DNA from 3 places in the Guptibacillus sedimenti genome. Region 2 is predicted to be linked to each of the others. Evidence: riboswitches for the same ligand, from Rfam matches in the RefSeq annotation. Region 2 holds a riboswitch; each other region holds the start of a gene.
What was found. A riboswitch is a leader RNA that binds a small molecule or an ion and turns the genes downstream of it on or off. The one in region 2 is predicted to bind cobalamin.
Positions count from the first base shown of each region.

Region 1 (4,509 bases), on a different contig from region 2:
GTGCGGTTGGATGATTTATTATGTTATGGAAGCTTCAGGAATCGATGTAGTCGTTGCAACGGTGACCGCTTCTTTCTTTATTGCTGTGATTAGTCAGTTTTTTGCAAAAATGTATCGGACGCCCGTTATTATTTTTAGCGTAGCGGGAATTATTCCGCTTGTTCCTGGTGGATTAGCGTATGATGCGATGCGGAATTTTGTCCAAAATGACTATAACAATGCCATTAACCTCGCAGCAAAAGCTTTTATGATTTCAGGCTCGATTGCAGTCGGATTAGTATTCTCAGAAGTGATTAACCAGATCATTCGTCATTCAACACTTACGAGACGTCAAAAACAGTAAAAAATAGGTCGTAATCCTTTTGCGTCATAGCCATTCCCTATGATAACGTTTAAGCGGATGACTCTGTCGAACGGTGTCAAATAATGTTAGTATCTGGGGAGGATCAACGATGAAAACCTATCCCCATCTCGGATTGTTAACAATTCGATTGGTCGTAGGTGTGCTTTTTTTTGTTCATGGGTTTTTAAAGTTTTCTGGAGGTATTGAAAACACGATAGCATTCTTTGAAACAATTGGGATTGCTGGTTTTCTAGCTTATGTTGTTGCTGTTATTGAGATAGCTGGAGGAATTTTAATGATTCTTGGTATAGGAACACGTTTCATTAGCGTGTTATTTTCTATGATTCTAATCGGCGCTCTTCTTACAGTAAAAAGGTCAACAGGTATGCTTGGCGGCTATGAGTTAGATATCGCTTTTCTAGCAATGTCGGTCTCGCTTTTTTTAAGTGGAGGCGGACCTTATAGCCTATCCAACTACTTGATCAAGTCGTTACCATTTAACCAGGAGTCGGAATCGAAGGATTAAAGAGGAAGTGAGTGATTGGCTAAACCTAAAAAGAAGTTAAAACGAAGTGCTAGATGGTTTTTCTTAGTTGTAGGTATTGTGCTTGTTCTTTTGGTTATTATCATGCGATTTAAGCCATTTGCTGATACGAAAGGTTTTCAATTAGAAAATCAACCTTTTCTAGGAGAAGAAACGGCTCCGGTAGAATTGGTGGCTTTCGGAGACTATCGATGCCGTTCCTGTCAATCATTTAATGATTCTTTATTTCCATTGATTCAAGAAAAACTGATTGCTACGGGGAAAGTTAAATTTTACTTTGTTCAGCACCCATTTGTTGATGAGGATTCAACTAGAGCAGCTGAGTTTGCTGAAGTGGTTTACCAAGAGCTTGGAAACGATGTTTTCTGGCAATTTCACCACGTTGTCTATGATCAGCTTCAGGTAGATAAAAACAAAGCAAGTTTGTCGTTTTTAACCGAAACTCTTAGTGGTTTGGTGAGCGAGGAAGAAACAGATAAGGTTGTTTCTGCCTATAAAGGTGGAGCCGGTGAAAAAGCAGTAGAAGCCGATCTTGCTTATGCAAACAAGCAAAATGTTTCTGCAACGTCTGCCTTACTGGTTGATGAAAAACGATTCGAGGGAAACAGCCTATCAGAATTAAATAATATGGTTGAGAACTCTACGAGTGAATGACTATTAGGCGCCTGAATGGCGTCTTTTTTTTTAGACCTTTTGTTAAACAAACGTTTGATTAATAAAAAAGAGATTAAACAAACGTTTGATTAAGGACGTGTCTTGACTTTGTAAAGAAAGAAGTAAAGAATGAAGAAGTACAATTGAATAAATATGGAAAAGGTGTGCTGAATCCAGTACATAATAGGGAAATTGGTGTAAATCCAATGCGGTCCCGCCACTGTAAGAAGTATAAACGATGCGTTATTCCACTTATCAATGATAGGGAAGGAGTATTCGTTCTAAGAAGCTTCAAGTCAGGAGACCTGCCTTTTCTAAAGCACTGATTGACCTACGGATGATAGGGGGGTGTATCGAGAAGGCTAGATGATGCCTATTCGTTATGCATGCTCTTGTGGAAAGAGGATGCATTTTTTATTGTTTGGAAAAGGAGAGAGGATATGAAAAAGACAGTAAGCGAATCAAGAGTCTATAAGAGCAGTCGTATTTTTCCACCGGACTTGAACAGTCACGGAACCTTATTTGGAGGGAAATTACTTGCGGACATGGATATGTTAGCATCAATCGCAGCAACAAGGCATTCTCGTCTAGAATGCGTCACGGTATCAATGGATACAGTTGAGTTTTTGCATCCTATTACTGAAGAAGATTCGATTCATTATGAAGCATTTGTCATTTGGACAGGAAAAAGTTCTATGGAAGTTTTTGTGAAAGTAACCGCTGAACATTTATTGACAGGTGCAGATCGTGTAGCAGCTACGTGCTTTATTTCGTTTGTTGCTTTGCTTGAAGGAAAGCCGATGCAAGTCCCTGGAATTGAACCAGAAACAGAAGGGGAGAGGCAACTTAATGTGCTGGCGCAAAAACGAGCTCAAAAACGATTGGAACGTAAAGTAACAAGTAAGAACTTAGCAGAAATTTTAACCATGTTATAACAAAAAGGGAGAGCGGAGTTATCCATCTCTCCTTTCTTTCGTTCTCATCCTGATTACTTGGAATAAGAAACTTTTTTTGAAAACAAAGTTAGGAAAAGATAGTTGAGTGGTATAGGAGTTAGAGTGCAACGAAATAACCAAAGGAGACGACCAATGTGGATTAAACATGATTTTTTTAAGTATATTACAGGTATAATTCTATTATTAATTTGTTTCTTCTTTTTAACGGAGTTAGGTTTAGTAAAACCAGTAAAAACAATTATCGGTACACTTTTCTACCCCGTTCTTATTGCTGGCTTTTTGTACTATGCGATTAAGCCAATTGTTAAGTTAATGAAGAAAGTTCCCTATGTGTCGGATCTTGCCGCGATATTAGTCGTGTTTTTGGCAATTGCAGGTATCCTCTATACAGGTTTTACTTTTCTAGCAAATCCGATACAAAGCCAGGTATCTGAGTTTTCAAAGGAATTACCTGAGAAGTTGAAGGAATCAGCAAAAGATGCAGAAAAGATGATGGAGAATAAGGATATGGGAATGTTTTCGGTAGAAAACCTCCAACAAAAAGCAACAGGTTTTTTAGGGAATTTAACACAAAATTTGGGTGATCATATCATGCAAGTTGTGAGTGCATTAACAAGTGCCACCACAGTTCTCGTCATTGTGCCTTTTGTTTTGTTTTATTTCCTTAAGGATGATCACAAATTAAGTCCTTTTCTGTTGAAGTTAATCCCTAATAAACATCAAGGGGAAGGGCGAAAGATTCTTCATAAGATAGATGAAACGCTATCTGCTTATATCATTGGGCAAATTATTGTAGCGATTGTAGACGGAATCTTAATGTATGTTGGCTATTTAATTATCGGCCTACCTTATGCATTAATATTAGGACTGTTTGTTATGGTCACAGCTGTGGTTCCATTCTTTGGACCTATCATTGGAGTTATCCCAGCACTTGTGGTGGCTTTAACTCAAGAACCTATTTTAGCGTTGTATGTGATTATTATTACAATAGTCGTTCAACAATTAGAAGGAAACCTGGTAGCCCCTGTAGTACTTGGCAAAAGGTTAAACATTCATCCTTTAACGATTATTTTACTACTCATTGTAGCAGCTGCTTTATATGGCTTCATTGGAATGCTGATTGCTATCCCACTTTATTCAGTTATTAAAGTCATTGTTAAGAATTTCTATGAATTCTATCGCATACGGCATCGAGCGGAATTAACTGAATAGCGATGAACTCCCCTAATTCGTTTAAGATTAGGGGAGTTTGTCTTTTAGGTATCTTTATAAATAAAGGTGTGCAAGGCGTTTATATGAATTTTTCCGTTCTTTAGGGTCGTGTAAGTTTGTCAGTACCATAAATTCTTCTGTCTCATAAAGCTCGGCCAAGTCATCGATTTTCTTTTTAACTGTAGACGGAGAACCAATAATCATTCGCTTTCGGTTTGTCTCTATCCTTTCCTTTTCGGAAGCTGTATATCGATATTTCCTTGCTTCTTCAGGAGAGGGAATACGACTATCGAGGCCTTTTTCAACACGTAAAAGCCAGAGGTCCTGGCTTTGAGCAAGTTCCTCAGCATGTTCATCTGTTTCTCCACAAACAACAAAAAGCGCTATGATTGCAGAAGGGGATGAACTAAAGTAGGTTGATTTGAACAATTCATAGTAGGTTTTTAACGTATTTTCTCCTCGATCGGGTTTAATGAAGTGGCCAAAAACATAGCCAATTCCTAACTCTGCTGCTCTTTTTGCGCTGTTTTCTCCCATGCCAAGAAGCCAGAGGGAAGGCGGGGTGTTCGTTTGTGGTGCTGCTTTGATACCAGCATATTCATGTCCGCTAGGCATAGAATCGGTTAAATAGTGAGAAAGCTCTTTTAACTGACGAGGAAACTCATTTAAGTCTTTATTTACGCCGTCTGTTAAAGCGAGTCTCGTTTTTGCTGTACCTCCAGGAGAACGTCCTACGCCAAGGTCAATTCGACCGGGGTGCAGAGCTTCTAACTGACGAAAGTTTTCGGCTACTTTAAAAG
Region 1 covers NZ_JAQQWV010000005.1:106,107-110,615, reverse strand. The annotation lists gene PQ578_RS18470 (threonine/serine exporter family protein) at 1-343, shown strand, start outside; gene PQ578_RS18465 (DoxX family protein) at 453-869, shown strand; gene PQ578_RS18460 (DsbA family protein) at 885-1,541, shown strand; cobalamin riboswitch at 1,685-1,868, shown strand; gene PQ578_RS18455 (acyl-CoA thioesterase) at 1,982-2,476, shown strand; gene PQ578_RS18450 (AI-2E family transporter) at 2,630-3,709, shown strand; gene PQ578_RS18445 (LLM class flavin-dependent oxidoreductase) at 3,764-4,509, opposite strand, start outside.
Region 1: linked by a shared signal. The riboswitch ahead of PQ578_RS18455 (acyl-CoA thioesterase) and the one ahead of PQ578_RS03590 (ribonucleoside-diphosphate reductase subunit alpha) in region 2 are both predicted to bind cobalamin.

Region 2 (4,509 bases):
GAGAAGTCCAATGATTTTCTTAAACGTATCTTGCTCATCTTCACTTAATGCTTCCCATTGCTTTACGTCGTTTGACATATTGATTTCAAACGGAGTCCAAAAGTTTCCTAGCATATTTTTATACATCGGATAAGCCCAGCTAAACCGGACATCATCCCAGTTTAGAACGTTTGAGCTCTTACCGTTAATAATCCCTGTTGAGCTATTCGGTGCAGACACGTCATAGAGCTTTCTTTTCTGTATCGTTGCCACTTTGATCTCCTCCTTTAACTTGCGCAGCTTTCACAGTCATCGATCTCAACTGAAGTACTCCTAGTGTAGTACGTTGTCTTCAATCCTTTTCTCCACGCCGTCAAATGAATGTTGAGCAAGTCCTTTGCTTTCACCGTGCTCTGCACATAAATATTAAATGAAATCGACTGATCGACATGACGCTGTCTTGCCGCATTTTGCTCAATACTCCACAGCTGATCAATATGATACGCCGATTTATAATACCAGGTTGTTTCATGGGAAAGGTCAGGTGCCGTCACTGGAATTTTATAATTCTTTTTTTCCTCTGAATATTCCTTTTGGAAAATCGGATCAATTGAAGCGGTTGATCCGGCTATTAAACTCGTTGAACTGTTTGGTGCAACAGCTAGTAAATAAGCATTTCTAACACCACTTGACTCAACTTTTTCTTTCAGTGCGCTCCATTTTTCATTCGTATAACCACGTTGTGTAAAGTACTCCCCGTTTTGCCAATCAGAGCCTTCAAAAAGAGAATAACTCCCTTTTTCAACTGCAAGTTCATGGCTCGCCTGTATGGTTAGGTAGTTAATTGTTTCATAGAGTTCATCTGCATAGTTTGCTGCTTCATAACTTTCCCAGACGATCCCCTTTTTCGCCAGTAAGTGATGCCAACCAAACGTTCCAAGACCGATACTTCGGTACTTCTCATTTGTTAACTGCGCTTGAGGGACTTCAATCGTATTAATATCAATGACGTTATCAAGCATTCTTACTTGAATCGGGATTAATCGCTCTAGGGCATTGGCTGTAACCGCACGTCCAAGATTGATGCTTGATAGATTACAAACGACGTAATCGCCAGGCGTTTTCGTAATGATAATTTTACCGTCTTTCGTCATTTCCTCTTCAACGGTCGTCGCACTCATATTTTGCATAATCTCGGTACAAAGGTTTGAAGCATAGATCATGCCAGCATGCTTATTCGGATTTGCGCGATTAGCCGTGTCGCGATAGAACATGTATGGCGTGCCTGTTTCCAATTGGGATTTCATGACACGCTTCATAATCTCAATCGCTGGGACGGTTTTTCTTGATAGTTTAGGATGATTTACGCACAACGCATATTTCATGCGAAATTCTCCTGCGCCTGTTTCATTATCATAAGTATCTTCAAGAGAAAACCCCATCACCTGACGGACTTCATGTGGATCAAACAAATGCCAGTCTGCCCGGTCTTCTACCGCTTCCATAAAAAGGTCTGGAATACACAAACCAGTAAAAAGATCATGCGTCCTCATGCGTTCGTCCCCGTTATTAAGCTTGGCATCAAGAAATTCAAAAACATCTTTGTGCCAAACATCGAGGTAAACCGCAACAGCGCCCTGGCGTTGACCTAATTGATCCACACTAACGGCTGTATTATTTAGTTGTTTCATCCAAGGTAAAACTCCTGATGAATTCCCTTTAAACCCTTTGATATCACTACCACGCGAACGAATTTTCCCAAGGTATGCGCCAATTCCTCCACCATTTTTTGATACGGTAGCGACGTCCGTATTACTGTCGTAAATGCCGCGGAGGCTGTCATCAACTGTATCAATAAAGCACGAGCTAAGCTGACCGTAACTTTTACCGGCATTTGAAAGTGTTGGCGTCGCTACTGTCATATAGAGATTGGATAACGCCCAGTAAGCTTCCTTAATGAATTCAAGTCGCTTTTCTTTCGGTTCATTCATCATCAGTGTCATCGCAATGACAAGAAAGCGTTCTTGCGGTAATTCATACACGTTTTTTTCATGATCGGTAGCAAGATAGCGGTCTGCAAGTGTGCGAAGGCCAATGTATGTAAAAAGACGATCTCGTGTTGGAGCGATGAACATCGCTACCTGATCCACTTCCTTTTTCGAATAAGATTGAAGAAGGGCTTCGTTATAAATCCCTTTCTTCGTTAGCTGTTGTAGAAGCCGATACAAGTTCCCTTCCCCATATACTTCCTTTTCATTTCGGTTACGAAGAGAATTCCGATAAAGCGTACGTAGATGAAAAGCTGCCGCCACATATGTCCAATCAGGCTCTTCTGCCGTAATTCGTTCCAATGCATTTAAGACAAGGATATTGTCAATCTCGTTTTGTGTAGGTTTTTCTGTTAGGCCCTTTGTTGTTTTCGCAAGGAAGCTTTCACTTGTCTGCAAATGATAGTCAATTAGAATAACGTTTACTTCCTCTATTAGTGTTGTTAACTTCGTATCAACCACTGTGCTCATTAGCCTCTCTCCTTTTTTTCATTATAAAAGGCTCACTCTTAGCAGAGTGAGCCTGGAGAAAACGACAAGTTAGACGTGCACATATGTACACATTTCCGATGCCATCTCTCACCCTCAATCCCCGAAGAATAGAAACGTTTTTGAGTACACGGCAGGTCTACTGGCTTGTGCTTCGTCCTTGGCAAACCTTCCCAGATTATTCTCCAGTGGTTTCTTGCCTCGTCCACACGACAGTTGCGGGGACAGCTCCGGATTCAGACCGGATTCCCTTTTAAGTCGTTCTACGACACCGCATACTCAACTATTTAATTATTTTAGATTTACCCCATATATAGTATGAAAACACTTTTAAACTACTAAATATTGATAACACCATCTTACATGACCCATCGTTTTTGCACAAGCTCTATTGTTACATTGACGAGGATTTATTTCAACTTTAAGGACAAACACCTATCACAATCACTTCGTTTAAGCATATATTGTTAACACCTAAAAAAGTTTCCTAAAGGAAAGAAAGGTGAGTATGATGAAAAAAACGACATGCTTTAAGAAGCTTGCTGGCTACACACAGCTCTGTCAGAAATTCGGTCTTCTAAGCGAAGAAGAAAGCAAAGAAATTCTACAAAAATTATATGAACACAAAACGTAATACCTTCATCCTGGTGGTAAAGGAAGCGTGATGATAACCCTTCCTCCCTTTTTAAGATTTTCTGCGTAAATTTCACCATGATGCTTTTCTACAATTGTTTTCGTAATCGCCAATCCGATTCCAGAGCCAGATTGATCTCCTGTGTAAAACCGTTCAAAAACACGATCGGGATTCTCTCCAAATCCAGTACCATCATCTTGAATTTCGATCGCAACCTGATTTTCCTCTTTCCGCATACGAATTTCGATGAAAGATGAGGCGAATCGTAGGGCATTCCCAATAATATTCAAGAAAGCTTGCTTCATTTTATCTGCGTCTACCTCTACATAAATCGCACAATCACCATCATATTTTAGCTTTAACCCGTTCTGGTAAGCTAATGGTTTTACTGCCGTCACCGCTTCTTTCATAATAAGTTGCATGTCAACTACTTCGTAGGTGAAAGCCTCTTCTACTGTTTCCAGTCTTGTTAAATAAGAAATATCTTGCACGATTTTCTTGAGTCGCTGCGTTTCATTTACGATTACTTCAAGACTATGCCCCACTTCTTCTCCGACAATCACGTCGTCTAGAATTCCTTCCGCATTCCCTTGGATTGCCATTAAAGGGGTTTTGAGTTCATGAGAGGCATTTTGAAGAAATTCTTTTTGGTCGAAATCATTCTTTCGTAGCTGATCCGTTAGTTCCTCGAAGGTTTCCGCTAGTTCATTAATTTCATCTTTTGACTTAAGTTTTAGTGGAGGCTGTGGCTTTCGCATACTAAATCGTCTCATGTGATTTGCCAGGAGACGAATCGGTCCTGTTATGCCTCTTTGCATCCAGGCCGCAAGGAGTACCGCAACCGCCGCAGAAACAAAGAGGCTCACCGCCTGTGCCTGTTCGATGATTCGATTAAAGCCTTCTAAACTCTCTACCTTTGTAAAAAGGACAAGACGGCCAATTTGCTCACGAGAGGCATTGATTGGCACTTCCTCTGTAACAAATCGCTTCCCCTTATTTTCTTCATACTCCTTTTGAACGTCATCATCGACATTTGAATAAATCGCCCTGTCATTCTGGTTATAAATAATGAATTGAGAAGAAATTAAATTACCCGCCATTTCAATTCTTCTACGATCCAGTAAACTATTCGGCGGCTGATTCCCTTTCCAATTTCGATCTTCAAGCATATGACTAATTTGAAGGCCTTCTTTTTGAAGCTGATCCCTGGCTTCACGAACAAGGTATTCTTGAAAAAGATAGCGAAATGAGACCGTTGTAATGAGAAGGATAACCACAATTAAAATCACGTAGCTTAGAAATAATTTCGTGCCGATCTTAAGCTTCTTCATCGATTTTATAACCATACCCCCAGACGGT
Region 2 covers NZ_JAQQWV010000001.1:744,911-749,419, reverse strand. The annotation lists gene PQ578_RS03595 (ribonucleotide-diphosphate reductase subunit beta) at 1-252, opposite strand, end outside; gene PQ578_RS03590 (ribonucleoside-diphosphate reductase subunit alpha) at 267-2,498, opposite strand; cobalamin riboswitch at 2,632-2,807, opposite strand; gene PQ578_RS03585 (hypothetical protein) at 3,028-3,150, shown strand; gene PQ578_RS03580 (sensor histidine kinase) at 3,156-4,481, opposite strand; gene PQ578_RS03575 (response regulator transcription factor) at 4,468-4,509, opposite strand, start outside.

Region 3 (4,509 bases), 470 kb from region 2:
AATCTATTAAAAACGATGCTACTACTAGCTGGTATTATTATGAGCGTAATCATCATTGGTTCTGTCGCTTTAATTTATAATGCTTTTGCGATTAGTGTATCGGAGCGATCGAGACACTTAGGGATGCTGTCGAGCGTCGGGGCGACGAAACGCCAAAAGCAAACATCGGTCTTTTTTGAAGGAGCGATTATTGGTGTCATCAGTATTCCAATCGGAATTCTTGCTGGTCTCGGTGGCATTGCAGCGACGTTCCTGTTCATTAACTCCTTTATTGAAGGGGCGCTTGGAGGGACGGAAAAGCTCCGCGTGGTGGCGACACCGATGTCTATTCTTATAGCATGCGGGATTTCAGTGATTACGATTTTTATTTCATCCTATATGCCAGCGCGGAAAGCATCGAAGGTCTCTGCCATTGATGCAATTCGACAAACTCAGGATATTAAGCTAACTGGCAAAACGGTGAAAACGTCAAAGTTTATTCGAAAATTATTTGGGATTGAAGCGGAAATTGGCTTGAAGAATTTAAAGCGGAATAAAAGAAGGTACCAAGTGACGGTCTTCTCGCTTGTAATCAGCATTATCCTTTTCTTGTCGGTGTCCTATTTTACATCGAATTTAGAAAAATCTCTTGAGCTATCACAGCAAAACATCAATTTTGATATTCAAGTAAGTGGACAGAGAGTAGGGAAAGAAGATCTCGAGCCGTTTACGAAGCTCAAAAATGTAACAAAATCCACTTTTAAATTAAGGATCTACACCTAACGACATTTGTGGATCCTGATGCTGTCCCAATAGATTTACAAAAAACCTTAACTGAGGATTACGGCCTTTTGAAGGATGGCAAATACCAATATAATGCGGTTTTACATGGATTAGATGAACGTAGTTTTCATGCTTATGCAAAAAAGGTAGGCGTGGAGGAGGAGAAATTAACGGATCAGGCCGGAATCGTCATTGAAAACATCTCCTTTAGAGATCGCGAGTCAGGTCAATTTAAGGAGTCGAAAGCCCTTAACACCGAACCTGGTGAAAAGATTAAACTTTACACGATGAATTATGAAACAGAAGAAGCAACATTAATAAATGAAATTCAAATTGGAGCCTTAGCCGATGAGGTGCCAATGGGAGTGAGTGCGTCTGGCGCAGGTGGAATTGACGTTATCGTTTCAGAGGAAACCATGAATCAGTTGATTGATACCAGTGTTGAAGAAAATGTTCAAACGAATCTCTACATGAATAGTTCGGATCCAATGGCGACGCAGGAAGCGATTGAAGAAGGAGAACGAAACGATCTATACGTTTACAATGTGTTCCAAAATCGACAGCGTGATCAGCAGATGATCCTCTTTATGTCAGTCTTCACGTACGGATTTATTACCTTGATATCGCTTATCTCCATCGCGAATATCTTCAATACGATCTCGACAAGTATTTCGCTTCGAAAGCGAGAATTTGCGATGCTGAAATCGATTGGCATGACACCGAAAGGATTTAATAAAATGATGAACTACGAAAGCATCTTCTATGGCATGAAGGCGATCCTGTACGGATTTCCACTTAGCATTGCGATCATGTATGTGATGTATCTCTCATTTAGAAATACATTTGTCTATGGATTTACTCTTCCATGGATGAGCCTTCTCTTTGTGGTCGTCGCCATCTTCATCATCGTTGGTTCGGCGATGCTTTACTCGATTAAGAAATTAGAGAAGAACAATATTGTCGATACGTTGAAGCAGGAGAATGTGTAGGTGTGGTGGAGGAGGGGGTCAGGCTCGAGCCTGACCCCACTAAAAGACAAAAGCAGCAAAAGTGTCCTCAATGGAGAGACACTTTTGCTGCTTTTTGTGAGGACGAAAATCCCTTTAAAGTGTTGAGGGAGAAGAGTTATCGATAGATATAAATCTGAATGGGGTCAGGCTCGAACCAGACCCCCTCCCCATATACTGTGCCTATCACATGCAAAAAAGGAGTTCAATCATGTACCCATACTATCGCACCCTCGAAGAAGACATTGCGACTGCCATTAACGGAGAATATAGCGCCATTCAGTGTTACAAAAAGTTAGCTCAGCTCGCTCCGAATGAAACCGAGCGAGATCGCATTCTAGAAATTCGAAAAGATGAGAAAAGGCACTTTAAATTGTTCAAGTCCATTTATACCCAACTGACCGGTCAAGAGCCTTCTCCAAAGCTAACCGAAGTATGTCCGACAAACTATTGGGCAGGCCTTGATGCCTCTTTGAACGATGAACAAGACGCAGCAGATTTCTATAGAAGAGTGGCTGATCAAACGAATAATCCGTTCATCAAAGAGGCGTTCACTGGCGCAGCCTTAGATGAGCAAAACCACGCCGTCTGGTTTTTGTATTTCTTAACGAAGAGAAGGTAGTAAGAAAGTCGTGTGGTGCCAGGGAGGAGCCTGACCCCCAAAAAAGACAACAGTTCCCCCCACTCATACAATCATGTATAATAAACCTGTTACGAAATTTCATAGTGATCGATTCAGGTGTCTTTTCAATGAAGACTTAAAAGGGAAGCTGGTGCAATTCCAGCGCGGTCCCGCCACTGTAAATGGTCGCTTGCTGCAGAATCCACTGTTCGCACAACGAATGGGAAGGAGCAGCACGCGAGAACCATGAGCCAGGAGACCTGCCTGAATCAAGCGCGAACAGCCTACGAGGATAGGGATGTGCGAACGGATTCAGGTGTAGCTTTTGGCTGCCGTTACTTCCATTCGACCATCTTCATGCCCTCCGGCGTGGGGATTTTTTTATTTTAGAGACATCATCGTACAGGAGGAGAAACACACATGAAAAAGCTTTATTCACTACTCGTCTTACTTTTTCTCGTGACAGGAATTATCGCTGGTTGCGGCGCAAGCGAGGAAAACGGTGCAACGAATGAAGGAAATGCAACAACAGACCAGGCTGAACAGTCAGAAGATAGCGCTTTCCCAGTAACCATCACCGATGCGCTCGATGAGGAAGTGACGATCGAGAAAGATCCTGAGAAAATCGTCTCTCTCATTCCGAGTAACACGGAAATTCTATTCGACCTTGGCGCTGGTGAAGAAGTTGTCGGCGTTTCAGATTTCGCGAACTATCCGGAAGAAACGACTGACATTGAGAAAATCGGCGGCATGGAATTTAACGTCGAAAAAATCATTTCGCTCAAGCCTGATCTCGTACTTGCCCACGGATCAAGCGCACATAACTCAGAAGCCGGTCTTCAACAGCTTCGCGATGCGGGCATCGCTGTACTTGTGGTAAACGATGCAAAAAGCTTTGAAGAAGTGTACAAATCAATTGAAATGATCGGACAAGCAACAGGTGAAACCGAACAAGCCGAAACAACCATCAGTGACATGAAGCAGCAGCTTGAAGACATTCAAGCAAAAGCGGAAGACATCCCTGAAGATGATGAGAAAGAGGTCTTCGTCGAAGTTGCACCTGCACCTGAAATCTTCTCTCCAGGGAAAAATACGTTCATGGATGACATGCTTTCGATGATTCATGCGAAGAACGTGACGCACGACGAGGAAGGATGGAACCAAATCGATCAGGAAGCGATCATTCAAGCAGACCCTGACGTGATCATCACAACGTACGGTTATTATACAGAGGATCCCATCAAGCAAGTGTTAAGCCGTGACGGCTGGCAGAACGTAACGGCGGTAAAAGAAGAGCAAGTTGTCGACGTGCACTCGGACCTCGTCACGCGCTCAGGCCCTCGTCTCGTTGAAGGAGTAGAGGAACTTGCAAAAGCGGTTTACCCGGATGTTTTTGCTGAATAAACGGTTCATTGCCTATCCGATAGCGACAGGGCTTTTGATTGCCGCTATGCTGCTCGGCATTTCGATCGGCACCGTTTCCGTCCCGGTGCTCACGATTTTAAAATTAATCGGAACCGAAGTGCTGCACCTTCCTTCTTTAGGAAAAACGGATCCGATGTTTACAACGATTGTGATGGATATTCGCCTGCCACGCGTCATCCTGGCAGGTCTTGTGGGGGCGTCTCTTGCAATAGCAGGGGCCGCTTTTCAAGGTTTACTACGTAATCCATTAGCCGATCCGTACGTACTCGGCGTATCATCTGGCGCATCGGTCGGAGCTGTGCTCGTGCTCTTTTTCAACCTTACCATTCCGTTTGTCGGGGTGTTCACCCTTCCTGTTATGAGCATCGCCGCTTCGATCCTCACGATTTTCCTCGTGCTTTTCTTTGCACGACAAATCGAGCGATCGATGCGCGTCGAGACGATTATCTTAACAGGAATCGTCTTTAGCTCTTTTCTTGGCTCACTTCTATCTCTCATGATCGCGCTAACGGGTGAGGAACTAAGACAGATCATCGGCTGGCTCCTCGGAAGTGTGTCCATGCGCGGCTGGGAATATATCGGGATTATCCTGCCATTTTTCATCATTGGCGCAGGCATTCTCCTTTTCAGTACGAAAGAGCTGAACGCTATGTCGTTTGGGGAAGAGCGCGCTCAGCATATCGGCGTAAACGT
Region 3 covers NZ_JAQQWV010000001.1:276,014-280,522, forward strand. The annotation lists partial or broken gene PQ578_RS01420 (ABC transporter permease) at 1-1,751, shown strand, start outside; gene PQ578_RS01425 (ferritin-like domain-containing protein) at 1,981-2,391, shown strand; cobalamin riboswitch at 2,490-2,673, shown strand; gene PQ578_RS01430 (ABC transporter substrate-binding protein) at 2,812-3,795, shown strand; gene PQ578_RS01435 (FecCD family ABC transporter permease) at 3,779-4,509, shown strand, end outside.
Region 3: linked by a shared signal. The riboswitch ahead of PQ578_RS01430 (ABC transporter substrate-binding protein) and the one ahead of PQ578_RS03590 (ribonucleoside-diphosphate reductase subunit alpha) in region 2 are both predicted to bind cobalamin.